Regions from separate parts of the Actinoallomurus sp. NBC_01490 genome, predicted to be linked through region 1. Evidence: predicted binding sites of a transcription regulator. Region 1 holds the regulator's gene; each other region holds the start of a gene.

Evidence for each region. Region 1 encodes HrcA, which represses chaperone genes, less so after heat shock. Its sites were predicted from a motif close to TTGGCACTCTCNNNNNGAGAGTGCCAA; they were not measured.
Region 2: a site for HrcA is predicted at 2,858-2,884, ahead of groES (co-chaperone GroES). Genes of this name have one in related genera too.
Region 3: a site for HrcA is predicted at 3,200-3,226, ahead of groL (chaperonin GroEL). Genes of this name have one in related genera too.

Annotation. Positions count from the first base shown of each region.
Region 1 covers NZ_CP109433.1:3,806,464-3,811,602, reverse strand. The annotation lists gene OG417_RS18230 (YciI family protein) at 16-327, shown strand; gene dnaJ (molecular chaperone DnaJ) at 411-1,541, opposite strand; gene hrcA (heat-inducible transcriptional repressor HrcA) at 1,542-2,555, opposite strand; gene OG417_RS18215 (DUF3097 domain-containing protein) at 2,813-3,637, shown strand; gene OG417_RS18210 (DUF4870 domain-containing protein) at 3,814-4,410, shown strand; gene OG417_RS18205 (DUF4870 domain-containing protein) at 4,420-5,022, shown strand; gene hemW (radical SAM family heme chaperone HemW) at 5,015-5,139, opposite strand, start outside.
Region 2 covers NZ_CP109433.1:1,117,223-1,122,361, forward strand. The annotation lists gene OG417_RS05795 (hypothetical protein) at 1-904, opposite strand, end outside; gene OG417_RS05800 (TFIIB-type zinc ribbon-containing protein) at 1,120-1,335, opposite strand; gene OG417_RS05805 (class I SAM-dependent methyltransferase) at 1,458-2,696, opposite strand; gene groES (co-chaperone GroES) at 3,001-3,312, shown strand; gene groL (chaperonin GroEL) at 3,416-5,038, shown strand.
Region 3 covers NZ_CP109433.1:10,075,215-10,080,353, forward strand. The annotation lists gene OG417_RS46255 (ArsR/SmtB family transcription factor) at 1-712, shown strand, start outside; gene OG417_RS46260 (hypothetical protein) at 731-1,333, opposite strand; gene groL (chaperonin GroEL) at 1,446-3,068, opposite strand; gene OG417_RS46270 (cold-shock protein) at 3,340-3,540, opposite strand; gene OG417_RS46275 (MoaD/ThiS family protein) at 3,790-4,068, opposite strand; gene thrC (threonine synthase) at 4,065-5,139, opposite strand, start outside.

The DNA.
Region 1 (5,139 bases):
CGGAGGGCGGAACGAATGCATTTCCTGGTCATCGCCTACGACCACCCTGGTGAGGAAGGGCGGCGGCGCCGTGCCGCCGCCCGGGAACGGCATCTGGCGCAGGCCGCGTCGATGAGCGAGGTCGAAGCCGTGTTCGGCACGGCCATCCTCGACGATGACGGCGCCATGATCGGTTCGATGCTGGTGATGGCGGCCGAGTCCCGGGCGGCGTTGGACTCGTGGTTGCGGGTCGAGCCCTACGTGGTCGAGGACGTCTGGCGTGAGGTGCGCGTCAACCGGTGCGCGATAGGACCTTCGTTCCTACCGGCCGGCGAGATCTCCCCATGACCTCTGACCCCGACGGCCGAGGGCGCGTGAGCCGACGCCCCCGGTTCCGCCTTGACGGGGAGCCGGGGGCGTCGCCTGCGGTCTCAGCGGCCGTTGAAGGCGTCGCGCAGCCGGGAGAAGAAGCCCTGCTGTCCGGGGGAGAACTTGCCGGGCGGGCGCTCCTCGCCGCGCAGCACGGACAGGCGGCGCAGGAGCTCCTCCTGCTCCTCGTCGAGCTTGGTGGGCGTCTCGATGTTCACGTGGATCATCAGGTCGCCACGGCCGTTCTCGTTGAGGTGCTTGACGCCCCGTCCGTACATCGGGATCTGCTGGCCGGACTGCGTGCCGGGCCGGATGTCGATCTCCTCCGGGCCGTCGAGGGTCTCCACGGTCAGCGACGTGCCGAGCGCGGCGGCGGTCATCGGCACCTGGACGGTGCAGTGCAGGTCGTCGCCCTGCCGCTCGAAGATCGCGTGCGGGCGCTCGACGATCTCCAGGAACAGGTCGCCGGCCGGGCCTCCGCCCGGGCCGACCTCGCCCTCGCCGGCGAGCTGGATGTGCGTGCCGTTCTCCACGCCGGCCGGGATGCGGACCTTGATCGTACGACGGGTGCGGACCCGGCCGTCACCGGAGCACTCGGGGCACGGGGTGCGGATCACGCTGCCGTAGCCGCCGCACTGCGGGCAGGCGCGGGAGGTCATGACCTGGCCGAGGAATGACCGGGTGACCTGCTGCACCTCGCCACGGCCGTGGCACATGTCGCAGGTCTCCGGCTGGGTGCCGGGCGCGGTGCCGGCGCCGGTGCAGTTGGTGCAGACGATCGCGGTGTCGACGGTCAGCTCGCGCGTGGTGCCGAACGCGGTCTCGGCCAGGTCGAGCTCGACGCGGATCGTGCCGTTGCGGCCGCGGCGCGCCCGGCTGCGCGGACCGCGCTGGGTCTGCGTGCCGAAGAAGGCGTCCATGATGTCGCTGAACGGGAAGCCCGCCCCGAATCCGCCGCCCGCGGCGCCGCCGCCGGGCGCGAAGGGGTCCGCGCCCAGGTCGTACATCTCACGCTTCTTGGGGTCGGAGAGCACCTCGTACGCCTGGGTGATCTCCTTGAACCGGTCCTGGGTCTCGGGATCGGGGTTGACGTCCGGGTGCAGCTCTCGTGCGAGTCTGCGGTAGGCCTTCTTGATCTCGTCCGCACCCGCGTCGCGGCGTACTCCGAGGGTCGCGTAGTAGTCGTTCGCCACTTATGACCCCGCCAGTATCTGACCGACGTAACGTGCCACTGCGCGTACCGCTCCCATCGTGCCGGGGTAGTCCATCCGCGTCGGGCCGAGCACGCCGAGCCGCGCCACGGTCTGGTCGCCGGCGCCGTATCCGCTGGCGACCACCGAGGTCGTGAACAGGCTCTCGTGGGGATTCTCGGTGCCGATCCGTACGGTGAGGCCGGCGGGATCACCCATCTCGCCGAGCAGCCGCATCAGGACGACCTGTTCTTCCAAGGCCTCCAGCACATCGCGGAGGCTCTGGGACAAGTCGGCGCGGGCGAGGTTCGCCGCGCCGGCGATGACGATCTTTTCTTCGTGTTTCTCGATCAGCGTCTCGAGGAGCACCGACAGCACGGTCGCGGCGAGCGGCCGTTCGTCGGGCGGCAGCCGGTCGGGCACCTCGGCGACGACGCCGGGCACGTCGTTCAGCCAGCAGCCGTCGAGGTGGGCGTTGAGCAGCGCGCGCAGGTGCGCGATGGACTCCTCCGAGACGCCCTCGGGCATCTCGATGGTCCGCTGCTCGACCCGGCCGGTGTTGGTGATGATGACCAGCAGCAGCCGCTCCGGGCCGATCGGCACCAGCTCGACGTGGCGTACCGCCGAGCGCGTGAGCGAGGGGTACTGCACGACGGCGACCTGCCGGGTCAGCTGCGCCAGCAGCCGTACGGTGCGGGTCACGACGTCGTCGAGGTCGTAGGCGCCGCCGAGGAACGTCTCGATGGCGCGCCGCTCCGCCACGGACAGCGGCTTGATCGTCGACAGCCGGTCGACGAAGAGCCGGTATCCCTTGTCGGTGGGCACGCGGCCCGCGCTCGTGTGCGGCTGGGCGATGTAGCCCTGCTCCTCGAGCATCGCCATGTCGTTACGGATCGTGGCCGGGGAGACGCCGAGGTTGTGCCGGTCGGCCAGCGCCTTGGAACCCACGGGTTCGTTGGTGGACACGTAGTCCTCAACGATGGCACGGAGCACCGCCAGCTTGCGATCGTCGAGCACGCACTCACCTCCCACGGTCGGCTTGGCACTCCACGTTCTTGAGTGCCAAGTGTACGGCGATCGGCGACCTTCGCGGTGAGTCGGCGGCGATGAACGACGGCGCGAATGGGTCGCTTCCTCAGATCGCCACGCAGTGGCGCAACGCCGTGCGCCGCACCGGTATTCCGGCGTTCGCGGTGGCGTCGGCGCGCAAGCGTACCGGTTCGCGGGCGTGTTGGTCCCGGCTCGGCCGGGTTGGTCCCGGTACGTTGCGGCCCGTGCGGAGCAAGGATTACGGCGATGACGTTCTCGCGGGCGACTGGCGGCGCCCGCGCAAGGGCCAGATCCCCGAGATCGCGGCCGAGCCCGGCCTGGTGGCCGAAGATCCCTCCAGCGGCTTCTGCGGCGCGGTCGTGGCCTGCGCGAAGGACGCGGTGACCCTGGAGGACCGATTCGGCAAGCGGCGGGTGTTCCCGCTCGCCAAGGCCGGGTTCCTGATCGACGGCAAGCCGGTGACGCTCGTCCGCCCCACGTCCGCGCCGGGCCGTGCGCTGTCGGCCTCCGGCTCCGTCGCGGTACGGGGCCTGCGAGCCCGGGTCGCGCAGGAGAGCCGCATCTACGTCGAGGGCAAGCACGACGCGGAGCTGGTGGAGAAGATCTGGGGTCACGACCTGCGCGTCGAGGGGGTGGTCGTGGAGTTCCTCGAGGGCGTCGACCACCTGCCGGAGATCGCCGAGGAGTTCGGCCCCGGACCGGGCCGCCGCCTGGGCGTGCTGGTGGACCACCTGGTCGCGGGCTCGAAGGAGTCGCGGATCGCCGACCAGGTCGCGTCGCCGTACGTGCTGGTCACCGGGCATCCGTTCATCGACATCTGGCAGGCGGTCAAGCCGGCCGCACTCGGCATCCGCGCCTGGCCGGACGTCCCGCGGGGCGTTCCGTGGAAGGAGGGCGTGATCGCGGCGCTCGGCTGGAAGGGCGAGCCGGGCGAGGTCTGGCAGACCATCCTCGGCCGGGTGCGCACCTACACGGACCTGGAGCCCGCGCTCCTCGGCCGGGTCGAGGAGCTGATCGACTTCGTCACCGATCCCCCGGCCGACGACTGACCGCGCAGCCCCAGCGGGCGCCTGACCACGTGACCCCACAGGCGACGGCTGACCGCGCGATCTCCCCGGCCGGTGGCTGAGCGCGCAACCATCCGCGGCGCGCCCGCGTCTCATAAACTGCGACATCTCATCATGGGGGACATTTCAGGACCTGTCCCTGCCGGAGGGGGCGCGCGATGACCTACGGCCAGCACCACGGCGGGCCGCCGTACGCGGGACAGCCGCACGGCCGGCCACCGCATGGGCAGCCGCCGTACGGCCCGCCGCCGAATGAGCAGGGGCAGCCGCCGTACGGGCCGCCGCAGTACCCCCGGCCGGGGTACGCGCTTCCGGGGCATCCGGCACCGCCCGGCCACGGGCTGCCGCCCCAGGGACACCACGACCCGTACGCCGGATCGCCCCAGCGCCGCCGCCGGCCGGAGACGCCGACCGGCGGGCCGGTCGACGACGAGGACGAGCGGTGGGCGGTGCCCGCCTACGTCGGGATGTTCGTGTCCGGCTTCGTCGCCCCGGCCGTCGTCCTGGCCGCCAAGGGACGGACGTCGAACTTCGCGCGTTTCCACGCGACACAGGCGCTCAACCTGTTCGTGGCGATGTTCGTCTGCACGTCTCTGTCGCTCCTGCTGGCCTACTTCAAGGGCCCGGACTGGCTGCTGCTCGTGCTGCTCGCGCTGGCGGCCGACTGCTTCTTCGTGATCAGAGCGGCGATCGGCGCGAACCGCTGCGAGTGGTACCGTCTGCCCGCGCTCGTCGCCTGGCGCATCTTCCGGTGAGGAGTCTCCATGGCCGATTCCGAGCACGAGACTGAGCCGCCGCACGACGGTTGGCACCCTCCGTCGGGTCCCGCCGGCCCGCCGCCTCCCGACGCTCCTCCGTGGCCGCCGTACGGCGGTGCTCCCCCGCCGCCTCCCGGCCCGGGCCCCTACCACGGCCCACCGCCGGGTTACACCGGCCCGCCTCCGGGTGCCGGCGGCCCGCCGTACGGGGGCGGGTACTACGGTCCCCCGCCCCCGTACGGGCCGGGCATCACCGGGCCGGACGACACGACGTGGGCGCTCCTGGGATACCTGGGCCAGTTCCTCATCGGCTTCATCGCCCCGCTCATCGTCTATCTGGCCCGCAAGGACCAGTCGCCGTTCGTCCGCTTCCACGGCGCGCAGGCCCTCAACCTGGCCCTGAGCTACCTGGCCGTCTTCTTCGGCGCCTTCGCCATCGCCATCGTCGGCGGGGCGGCGCGGATGCCCGCGGTGGCGATCGTCGCGATCCTGCTGATGTTCGCCTTCGCCATCGTGCACCTCGTGTACCTGATCGTCGGCGCGGTCAAGGCCGGCCGTCGCGAGATGTACCCGATCCCGACGTGGCTCTGCTGGCGGATGATCAGGTGAGGTCGCGGACGACGGCGTCGGCCAGGAGTCGTCCGCGCAGGGTGAGCACGGCGCGCCCCGCGTCGTACGCCTCGGGGACCAGCAGGCCGTCGCCCACCGCGCGGCGGACCGCGGCCG
Region 2 (5,139 bases), 2.7 Mb from region 1:
GCAGCTCGTCGACGAGCGGGTCGATCGCCTCGGCGAGGCGTTTCTCCAGCGCGTCGAAGCGGTCGGTCGGGTCGATGAACGGCCGGTCGCCGATGGCGGCGAGCTTGCGGTGCAACTCGCCGATCTCCAGCGTGACCGGCAGCTGGCCGATGCGCTGGTTGACCCCGTCGACGCGGTCGTCGACGCCTTCGATCTTGGCCTCGAGCCCCTGGAAGTGGCCCTCGATGCCCTTGATCTTGCCGGACAGGCCCTCGACGCGGCCGTCGATGCCGTCGAGGCGCCCGCCGACGCCCTCGACCCTGCCGTTCACCGCGTCGAGCCCCTGCTCGACGCGCTCGGCCATGTCGCCGAGCGACTGGTCGACCTTGCCGGCCACGGCGTTGATCTGGTGCTCGAGCTTCTCGGAGCGGTGTCCGAGGTCGGCGAGGGTCTTGTCGAGCCGGTTGAAGCGTACGGACGCGGCCTCCATCGTGCCCGCCAGCCGGTCGAGGCGCTTGGTGAGGTCGTCCATCTGCTGCGCGGCCCGCAGCGTCGCGTCGGTGATGCTCTTGCTCGAGTCGAGGACGTTCTGGATGCGGGAGAGGCCCTCGTCGACGTTCTCCGCGATGACGCCGACGTCGGCCCACAGCGAGGGCAGCTCGGCGACCGGCTTGACCTTCTCGCCGACGGACTCGATGTGCTCGGCCAGCCCCTCGGCCCACTCCGGAGGCTTGCCGTACAGCTCGTCGACCTGGCCGCGGACCGAGTCGAGCTGGGTCGTCAGGCCGCTGAGCTCGCGCTCGCGCACCTCGCGGAGCAGCCACTCGATGCCTTCGAGCCGCTGATGGATCTCGTCGAGGACCTGACCTGTCGAGCGTTGCTCGTAAACATGATCTTGAGCAGCGCGGGCCAGCAATTCCCGCATTCGGTCCGAGACCGGTTGACCTCCTGTCTGCAGGAAGTTGTGATTGGTGTCCACCCGGGGAGCTCCTTCGTTTTGCCGGGTCGCCGGCCTGCGCGCGGAAATGGCAGTGGCGTGCGTCGCGAAGGGTCACTCTAATGAGCCGACCATGGTCATCGAGCGTAAGCAAAGAAATTCAGGGAAAAGAGATCATTATCCCGGAGTAGCGGAATGCCGTTTTAGTCGCGGCGGTGACGGCCTTCGTAAGGCGCGGGCATCGCGTGAGCGTTCGTCCCGGCCGCGCCCGAGGCGCCGCGTCCGAGGAGCCGGTCCAGCTCGCCACGGCCGAGGAAGACGCCGCGGCACGCGCCGCACTCCCGCAGGGAGACGCCGGCGCGGTGAAAACCGGCCATGGCGACGCCGCACTTGGGACATTGCAGCACGGCGTCGGTCATCGTCGTTCCCCATTTCCCCCGTGCGCCCGGCCGGGCGCTCCTCCTGTCGCGCCCCCGCGGCGCGGATTGCGGCCGCTGCCAAGAGTAGTCAACCCAATACGGCAATAGTCGCAGTGTTTGCCTTAGGGTGGCGTGTCTTCTGCCGTGACCTGGTGTCGGCGGGCTTCGCAGATGAGTGCCGTTGGTGTTTCGCCGACCCGCGTCAGAACCACGACCCACTCCCGCGACCCGGACGGCCGCAGGTCGCGCCGGAGACGTTCGATGTCGACGGCGAATCCGCGCTTCTTGATCGTCAGGGTGCCGGCGTCGCGTCGCCGCAGCTCCGCCCGCAGGCGTTTGACCGAGAAGGGCAGGACGTCGTGGATCTCGTACGCGCGGGCGAACGGCGTGGGGCGCAGCGTGTCGGAGGTGACGTAGGCGATGCGCGGGTCGGCGAGCGCCCCACCGAGCGTGGCGGCGACCTCTGCGACGAGATGGGCGCGTATGACCGCTCCGTCCGGTTCGTAGAGGTAGCGCCGCCACGGCGCGACAGGGGGCGGCCCGAGGGCCGGGTCGGCCGTCATCGTGGCCGGCTCCGCGCCCTCCCTGAGCACGGTCGCCCGGCGCAGCGTCGTGCCCCGCCGGGCCCCGGACAGGCCGCCGAGCCACAGCGCCGCCTCCTTGACCTCGCCGCCGTCGGAGATCCACTCGGCCTCGGCCCCCTCCGGCACCGCGTCGTGCGGGATGCCCGGCGCCACCTTCACGCAGCCGGCCGGCGCCGTACGGGCGAGGCCGAGCACGGTGGTCAGCGGAGGCTCGTACGCCTCCGGGTCGAACACCCGCCCACGCGACGTGCGCCGCCCGGGGTCGGCGAAGACGGCGGCGTGCCGCGCGGGGTCCTGGGCGACCGCGTCACCCGCGCGTACGGACGCCGAGTCCTCCAGCCCGAAGGCCGCCACGTTCGCGCGGGCGACGGCGGCGGTCAGCGGGTCCAGGTCGACGCCCAGGCCGTGGCAGCCGGCCCGTCCGCGTGCGACCAGGTCGCCGCCGATGCCGCAGCCGAGGTCGAGCACGCTGCCGGCGCCCTGCACGTGGGCGGCGAAGCGCCGGGCCCGGTGCCGCGCGACGCTCGCCCGCGTCGCCTGCTCCAGGCCGGCCGGCGTGAAGTACATGCGGTCGGCGTCGGCGCCGAACTTGGCGCGCGCCCGCTGCCGCAGGCGTACCTGGGTCAGCGCGGCCCCGACCAGCTCCGGGGGATGGCGGGCGCGCAGCCGCGACGCCGTCGCCAGCAGCGCCCCCTCGCTCACGTCGGCCGCGCCCGTCTCGCCGAGCAGGGCCTGGCCGCCGGGGGTCAGCAGGCCTTCGAAAGCGGCGATGTCCACCCGAAGAAGGTAGCGACGCCCGGTCGCCGTACGACACCGGCCGCGGGCGCCGGAGAGTCACACGGCGCGCCGGACGTGTCATCGGGGCAGGTCACGGGCGGCGGACTCCGTAGGCGCGGGCCCGTGTTGACGGGTACCCGAGCACGGCATAATCTCCATGACTGGCACTCTCATCAGTAGAGTGCCAATCAAGCGACAGGCTGGTCTGGCACCCGCGACGGCAGGCCACCGTGGTCGCGTCTCCATCATGCGGCTGGCCGCTTCGGTCGGCCGAGGATACGCAATCGAAGGGGAAGGTCAGATCGTGTCGACCGCCACCAAGGTTGTTCTCAAGCCGCTCGAGGACCGCATCGTCGTCCAGCCCCTCGAGGCCGAGCAGACAACTGCGTCAGGTCTGGTTATTCCGGACACCGCCAAGGAGAAGCCGCAGGAGGGCACCGTCCTCGCCGTGGGCCCGGGCCGCTTCGACGACAAGGGCGAGAAGCGCGTGCCGCTCGACGTCAAGGTCGGGGATGTCGTGCTCTACAGCAAGTACGGCGGCACCGAGGTCAAGTACAACAACGAGGACTACCTCGTGCTGTCCGCTCGCGACGTGCTCGCCGTCGTCGAGAAGTAACAACTGAAGACAGATGCACCGCCCCGGTCGGCCCCTGCGGGCGGCCGGGGCTGTGTGCTTCTAGCGCATATCTGACGTACATCCCTTACTTGGAGCTTCTCTCATGCCGAAGATCCTGGACTTCGACGAGGACGCGCGGCGCTCGCTCGAGCGCGGTGTCAACGCCCTCGCCGACGCCGTGAAGGTGACGATCGGCCCGCGTGGCCGCAACGTCGTCATCGACAAGAAGTGGGGCGCCCCCACGATCACCAACGACGGTGTGACCATCGCACGCGAGGTCGACCTGGAGGACCCGTTCGAGAACCTCGGGGCCCAGCTCGCCAAGGAGGTCGCCACCAAGACCAACGACATCGCGGGTGACGGCACCACCACCGCGACGGTCCTGGCCCAGGCCATGGTCCACGAGGGCCTGCGCAACGTCGCCGCCGGCGCCTCGCCGATCGGCCTCAAGCGCGGCATCGACGCCGCCGCCGCGTACGTCTCCGACGAGCTGCTCAAGTCGGCCCGCGAGGTCGACGACAAGGAGTCGATCGCGCACGTCGCCACCATCTCCGCCCAGGACGCCAAGATCGGTGAGCTGATCGCCGAGGCGTTCGACAAGGTGGGCAAGGACGGCGTCATCACCGTCGAGGAGGCCCACACGATGGGCCTGGAGCTGGAGTTCACCGAGGGGCTCCAGTTCGACAAGGGGTACCTGTCGCCGTACATGGTGACCGACCCCGAGCGCATGGAGGCGGTCCTCGAGGACGCCTACATCCTCATCCACGACGGCAAGATCTCCAACGTCAACGACTTCCTGCCCCTGGCGGAGAAGGTCGCCCAGACGCGTAAGCCGCTGCTGGTCGTCGCCGAGGACGTCGAGGGCGAGGCCCTGGCGCTCCTGGTGCAGAACAAGATCCGCGGCACCTTCGTCAGCGTCGCCGTCAAGGCCCCCGGCTTCGGCGACCGCCGCAAGGCCATGCTCGAGGACATCGCCGTGCTCACCGGCGGCCAGGTCATCACCGAGGCCGTCGGCCTCAAGCTGGACGGCGTCGAGCTCGACATGCTCGGCACGGCCCGCCGCGTCACGGTGAAGAAGGACGCCACCACGATCGTCGACGGCGCGGGCGAGGCCTCCGCCATCGAGGACCGGGTCCGCCAGATCCGCCAGGAGATCGAGAACAGCGACTCCGACTGGGACCGCGAGAAGCTCCAGGAGCGGCTCGCCAAGCTCGCCGGCGGCGTGAGCGTGCTGCGCGTCGGCGCGGCCACCGAGGTGGAGCTGAAGGAGAAGAAGCACCGTCTCGAGGACGCCATCTCCGCGACCCGCGCGGCCATCGAGGAGGGCATCGTCTCCGGCGGCGGCAGCGCGCTGGTGCACGTCGCCAAGGGCGGCTTCGACGCGCTCGGCCTGTCGGGCGACGAGGCCACGGGCGCGGAGTCCGTGCGCAAGGCGCTCGTCGAGCCGCTGCGCTGGATCGCCGAGAACGGCGGCAACGAGGGCTACGTCGTCGTCTCCAAGGTCCAGGCGCTGTCGGCCGGGCACGGCTTCAACGCCGCCACCGGCGAGTTCGGCGACCTGATCGCGCAGGGCGTCATCGACCCGGTGAAGGTGACCCGTTCGGCGGTCACCAACGCCGCGTCGATCGCGGGCATGCTCCTCACCACCGAGGCGCTGGTCGCGGACAAGCCGGAGGAAGAGCCCGACGCCGCGGCCGGCGGTCACGGCCACGGCCACGGCCACTGATACCGGCCGGTCTTTTCCGGGCCCTCGCCGCGCCGTGCGGCGAGGGCCTTTCTTTGTGTTCGGCGGCCCCGCGTAGGCTGGACTTGCGAGGGATGCCAATA
Region 3 (5,139 bases), 5.5 Mb from region 1:
CAGCGGCCAGAGCCTGCGTGAGCTGTGCACCAAGTCGGGCATGACCCGCCAGGCCGTCACCAAGCACCTCGCGGTGCTGGAGGCCGCCGGCCTCGTGACGAGCGTCCGGCACGGCCGGGAGAAGCTGCACTACCTCAACGCCGCGCCCATCAACGAGATCGCCGAACGCTGGATCAACCGGTACCACCGCGAGCGGGTGCACGCGCTCGCCGACCTGAAGACCTCACTGGAGGACCGCCTGATGAGTAAGCCCGAGTTCGTCTACGTCACCTACATCAGGACCACGCCCGAACAGCTCTGGCAGGCGCTCACCGATCCGGTGTTCACCAAGCGCTACTGGGGCGTCGAGTTCGGCACGGACTGGTCGGCGGGCGCGCCGATGACCTGGCGGGAAGGCGGGTTCGAGACGAGCGACCCGGAGCAGGTGGTACTGGTCAGCGAGCCGTACCGGCGGCTGTCCTACACCTGGCACACCTTCACGCCCGAGTGGGCGGAGTACGCCGGAAAGTCCGCGGACGCCCTGGCCGCGCTGGCCGCCGAGTCCCGGTCGAAGGTCACGTTCGACCTGGAGGAGGAGGGAGCCGCGGTGAAGCTGACGGTGACCCATGACGGCTTCGACCCCGGCAGCGCCGTACTGCCGGACGTGAGCAACGGCTGGCCGCGCGTCATCGCCGGCCTCAAGTCGCTCCTGGAGTCCGGCGAGCCGCTGTGAGGGAGCGACCTCCGGCCTTCAGATGCCCAGGAAACCACCCATCCCGCGGTTGGAGGACCGGGTCGTGTCGTAGGCGAGGGGGCAGGCCAGCGTCAGCGTGCGGATCGGCTCGGGGAGCTGGAAGTTGAGCTGCAGCACGTAGCGGTCGGCGCCGCTGAACATCTGTGAGATGTAGTCGCCCACACCCCCGGCCCGCCGGAAGGACGCGATCTGGACGTTCTGCCAGTCGGTCACCTGGGAGCTCATGTGGTCGAAGTAGCCGATCTGGCGCTCGTACGCGTCGAGCATCTCGTAGCCCTGCAGGGCCCGCTTGCGGAGATGGCCGATCAACTGCCCCTGTGGCGTGACGACGTCGATCTTCGGCGTGCCGACGTAGGAGTACGGCTTGTTCACCCAGAAATAGGGCATGCCGTCGGGCCTGGTGACGAGAAGGTCGCGCTTGGCCTGGTCGTTGCGGCGCTGGTTGAGCACGCGCCAGGCCTTCTGGGCTCCGCCCACGCCCTGTTCCGCGACATTGGCGACCGGCTGACCCTGCGGATTCCAGATGGTGTACTTCGCCTCGACCGAGAACATCTCCGGCGGCTGGTCGTAAACGAGCACAGGGGTGTTGAAAAGGTCCACGCGCGAAGTGTACGACCGACACGGCGGAGCGGGGACAGGATTCGATTCCCCTCGAAACGCATAACGAAAGGGGCGGCCCCAGCACCGAGGGCCGCCCCTGACGTTGCAGGACTTAGAAGTCCATGCCGCCCGCGTCGGGAGCGGCCGGGGCCTTCTCCTTCTCGGGCTTTTCGGCGACGACGGCCTCGGTCGTCAGGAACAGCGCCGCGATGGACGCCGCGTTCTGCAGCGCCGAACGCGTCACCTTGGCCGGGTCGATGATGCCCGCCTCGAACATGTTCACGTACTCACCGGACGCGGCGTTCAACCCCTGACCCGGCTCCAGCGAGCGGACCCGCTCGGCCACCACACCGCCCTCCAGACCGGCGTTGACCGCGATCTGCTTGAGCGGCTCCTCCAGCGCCCGCTTGACGATGGAGGCACCGGTGGCCTCATCACCCTCAAGATCGATCTTGTCGAACGCGCCCGTGCCCGCCTGCAACAGCGCCACGCCGCCACCGGGGACGATGCCCTCCTCCACGGCGGCCTTGGCGTTGCGGACGGCGTCCTCGATCCGGTGCTTGCGCTCCTTCAGCTCCACCTCGGTCGCCGCACCCGCCTTGATGACGGCCACACCACCGGCGAGCTTGGCGAGGCGCTCCTGGAGCTTCTCCCGGTCGTAGTCGGAGTCGCTGTTGTCGATCTCGACCCGGATCTCGTTCACCCGGCCCGCGATGTCGTCGGTGTTACCCGCGCCGTCGACGATGGTGGTCTCGTCCTTGGTCACCACGACACGCTTGGCCTGGCCCAGCATGTCCAGCGTGGTGTTCTCCAGCTTCAGACCGATGTCCTCCGACACCACCTGGCCACCGGTCAAGATCGCGATGTCCTGCAGCATCGCCTTCCGACGGTCACCGAAACCCGGAGCCTTGACGGCCACGGACTTGAAGACACCGCGGATCTTGTTGACGACCAGGGTGGCCAGGGCCTCGCCCTCGACGTCCTCGGCGATGATGACGAGCGGCTTACCGCTCTGCATGACCTGCTCGAGGACCGGCACGAGGTCCTTGTTGGCCGAGATCTTCGAGCTGGCGATGAGGATGTAGGGGTCGTCGAAGACGGCCTCCATGCGCTCCGGGTCGGTCACGAAGTAGTGCGACACGTAGCCCTTGTCGAAGCGCATGCCCTCGGTCAGCTCGAGCTCCAGACCGAAGGTCTGGCTCTCCTCGACCGTGATCACACCTTCCTTGCCGACCTTGTCCATCGCCTCGGCGATCATCTCACCGATCGAGGTGTCACCAGCGGAAATAGAGGCCGTGGAGGCGATCTGCTCCTTCGTCTCCACGTCCTTGGCGATCTTGGAAAGCTCCTCGCTCACCCGCTCGACGGCGGACTCGATGCCCCGCTTCAGCGACATCGGGTTCGCGCCGGCGGCGACGTTGCGCAGGCCCTCGCGGACCAGCGCCTGGGCCAGGACGGTGGCCGTGGTGGTGCCATCACCCGCGACGTCGTCGGTCTTCTTCGCGACCTCCTTGACCAGCTCCGCGCCGATCTTCTCCCACGGGTCCTCGAGCTCGATCTCCTTGGCGATCGACACACCGTCGTTGGTGATCGTGGGGGCGCCCCACTTCTTCTCCAACACGACGTTGCGGCCCTTGGGACCGAGGGTGACCTTCACGGCGTCGGCGAGCTGGTTCATGCCGCGCTCGAGGCCGCGCCGCGCGTCCTCATCGAACGCGATCATCTTTGCAGCCATAGGCTCCAGATCCTCCCGGAACGGGGTGGCTATCACTGGATCGAGTCGACGCCCGCGACGGACGACCTGCCCGGCGGTTTCCATGCCGCCGCCGGGTGTGAGGCCTCGTCGCCTCGATCGCTTATTCAGGGCTGGCACTCTCAATGGCCGAGTGCCAATGTCGTGTTTAGCACTCTACCCAGGAGAGTGCAAGCCGTACCCCGTCTCACCTGGTCACCGACATGCCAAGGCCCGGCGCGCCAGGCGCCGGGCCTCGACCGAGCTATACCGATCAGAGCGTGCGAACCGACTCCGCCTGCGGACCCCGGTCGCTCTGGGTGATCTCGAACTCGACCCGCTGCCCCTGCTCGAGGCTGCGGTAGCCATCAGCGAGGATGGCCGAATAGTGCACGAACACGTCCCTGCCACCGTCGACCGCGATGAAGCCGTAGCCTTTGTCCGCGTTGAACCACTTGACGGTGCCTTGTGCCATTCCTAACAACTCCCACCAGGGCAATTCCCGTGGTCATTCCCACGGCTACCGACTCGAGCCCGCCGGAGGCGCGGAACCCGACGGTCAGCACGGGTGCGCCGCGATGACCATCGCCGACCATACACACGGCTACGGTCCGTGGAACACCCTTTACCCAAGATGAGCGGACGGCCGATCCTGGTCAATGTGAGTTCATTGAAATGGGAACTTCGGCACGGGCTAGTAAAAATGCCCTGACGCGCCCGGCGCCTAACCGCCGGCGACGGCAGGGATGATCGAAACCTGCGTGCCGTCGGGGGTGGCGGTGTCGAGGCCATCGGCGAATCGGACATCCTCTTCGCCGACATAGACGTTGACGAAACGGCGGATTTTGCCGTTTTCGTCAAGGATTCGGGCGGCGATCCCGGAGAAACTGGCCTCCAGGTCCGCCACGACCTCGCGTACCGTCGTCCCGGACGCCGTCACCTCGGACTCACCGCCGGTGTAGTTCCGAAGGATCGTCGGGATACGCACGCTGATCGAGCTCATACCAGGCCTGCCTTTCGGAAAGCGTCGAAGGTGGGGGCGATGTTCGCCGACGGCTTGGCGACCGGCGCCACCGCGTCGAGGGTCTTCAGGCCGTCACCGGAGTTGATGAACACGGTCTCGGCGTCCGGGTCGAGCGCGCCCGAGGCCAGCAGCTTGCGCAGCGAACCCAGCGTGACACCGCCGGCGGTCTCGCCGAAGATGCCCTCGGTGCGCGCGAGCAGCCCGATGCTGTCCACCACCTCGTCGTCGGAGACGTCCTCGATGGCACCGCCGGTGCGCCGGACGGCGTCCAGGACGTACGGGCCGTCCGCCGGGTTGCCGATGGCGAGGGACTTGGCGATCGTGTCGGGCTTGACCGGCCGTACGACGTCGTGCCCGGCCTTGAAGGCCGCGGCGACCGGCGAGCAGCCGGTCGCCTGGGCGCCGAAGATCTTGTACGGCCTGTCCTCGACGAGGCCGAGCTTGATGAGCTCCTGGAACGCCTTGTCGATCTTGGTGAGCTGCGAGCCGGAGGCGATCGGGACGACGATCTGGTCGGGCAGCCGCCAGCCGAGCTGCTCGGCCACCTCGTACCCGATCGTCTTGGAGCCCTCGGCGTAGTAGGGCCGCACGTTGACGTTGACGAACGCCCAGTCGTCCTGCTCCCCGGCGATCTCGGAGGCGAGGCGGTTGACGTCGTCGTAGTTGCCGTCCACGGTGACGAACGTGCCGCCGTACACCGCGGTCGTGACGATCTTCTGCCGCTCCAGGTTCGACGGGACGAACACCGCGCTGCGGATGCCCGCGCGCGCCGCCGCGGCGGCCACCGCGTTGGCGAGGTTTCCGGTGGACGGGCAGGCCAGCACCTTGAAGCCCAGCTCGCGGGCGGCGGCGAGGGCGACGCCGACCACGCGGTCCTTGAAGGAGTGCGTGGGGTTGCCGCTGTCGTCCTTGACCCACAGCGCGCGGACGCCGAGCGCCTCGGCGAGGTTGTCGGCGCGGACCAGGCGCGTGAAGCCGGGCTCGGTGTTCGGGGTCTCGGCGACGTTCGGGGGCACCGGAAGCAGGTCACGGTAGCGCCAGATGTTCCGC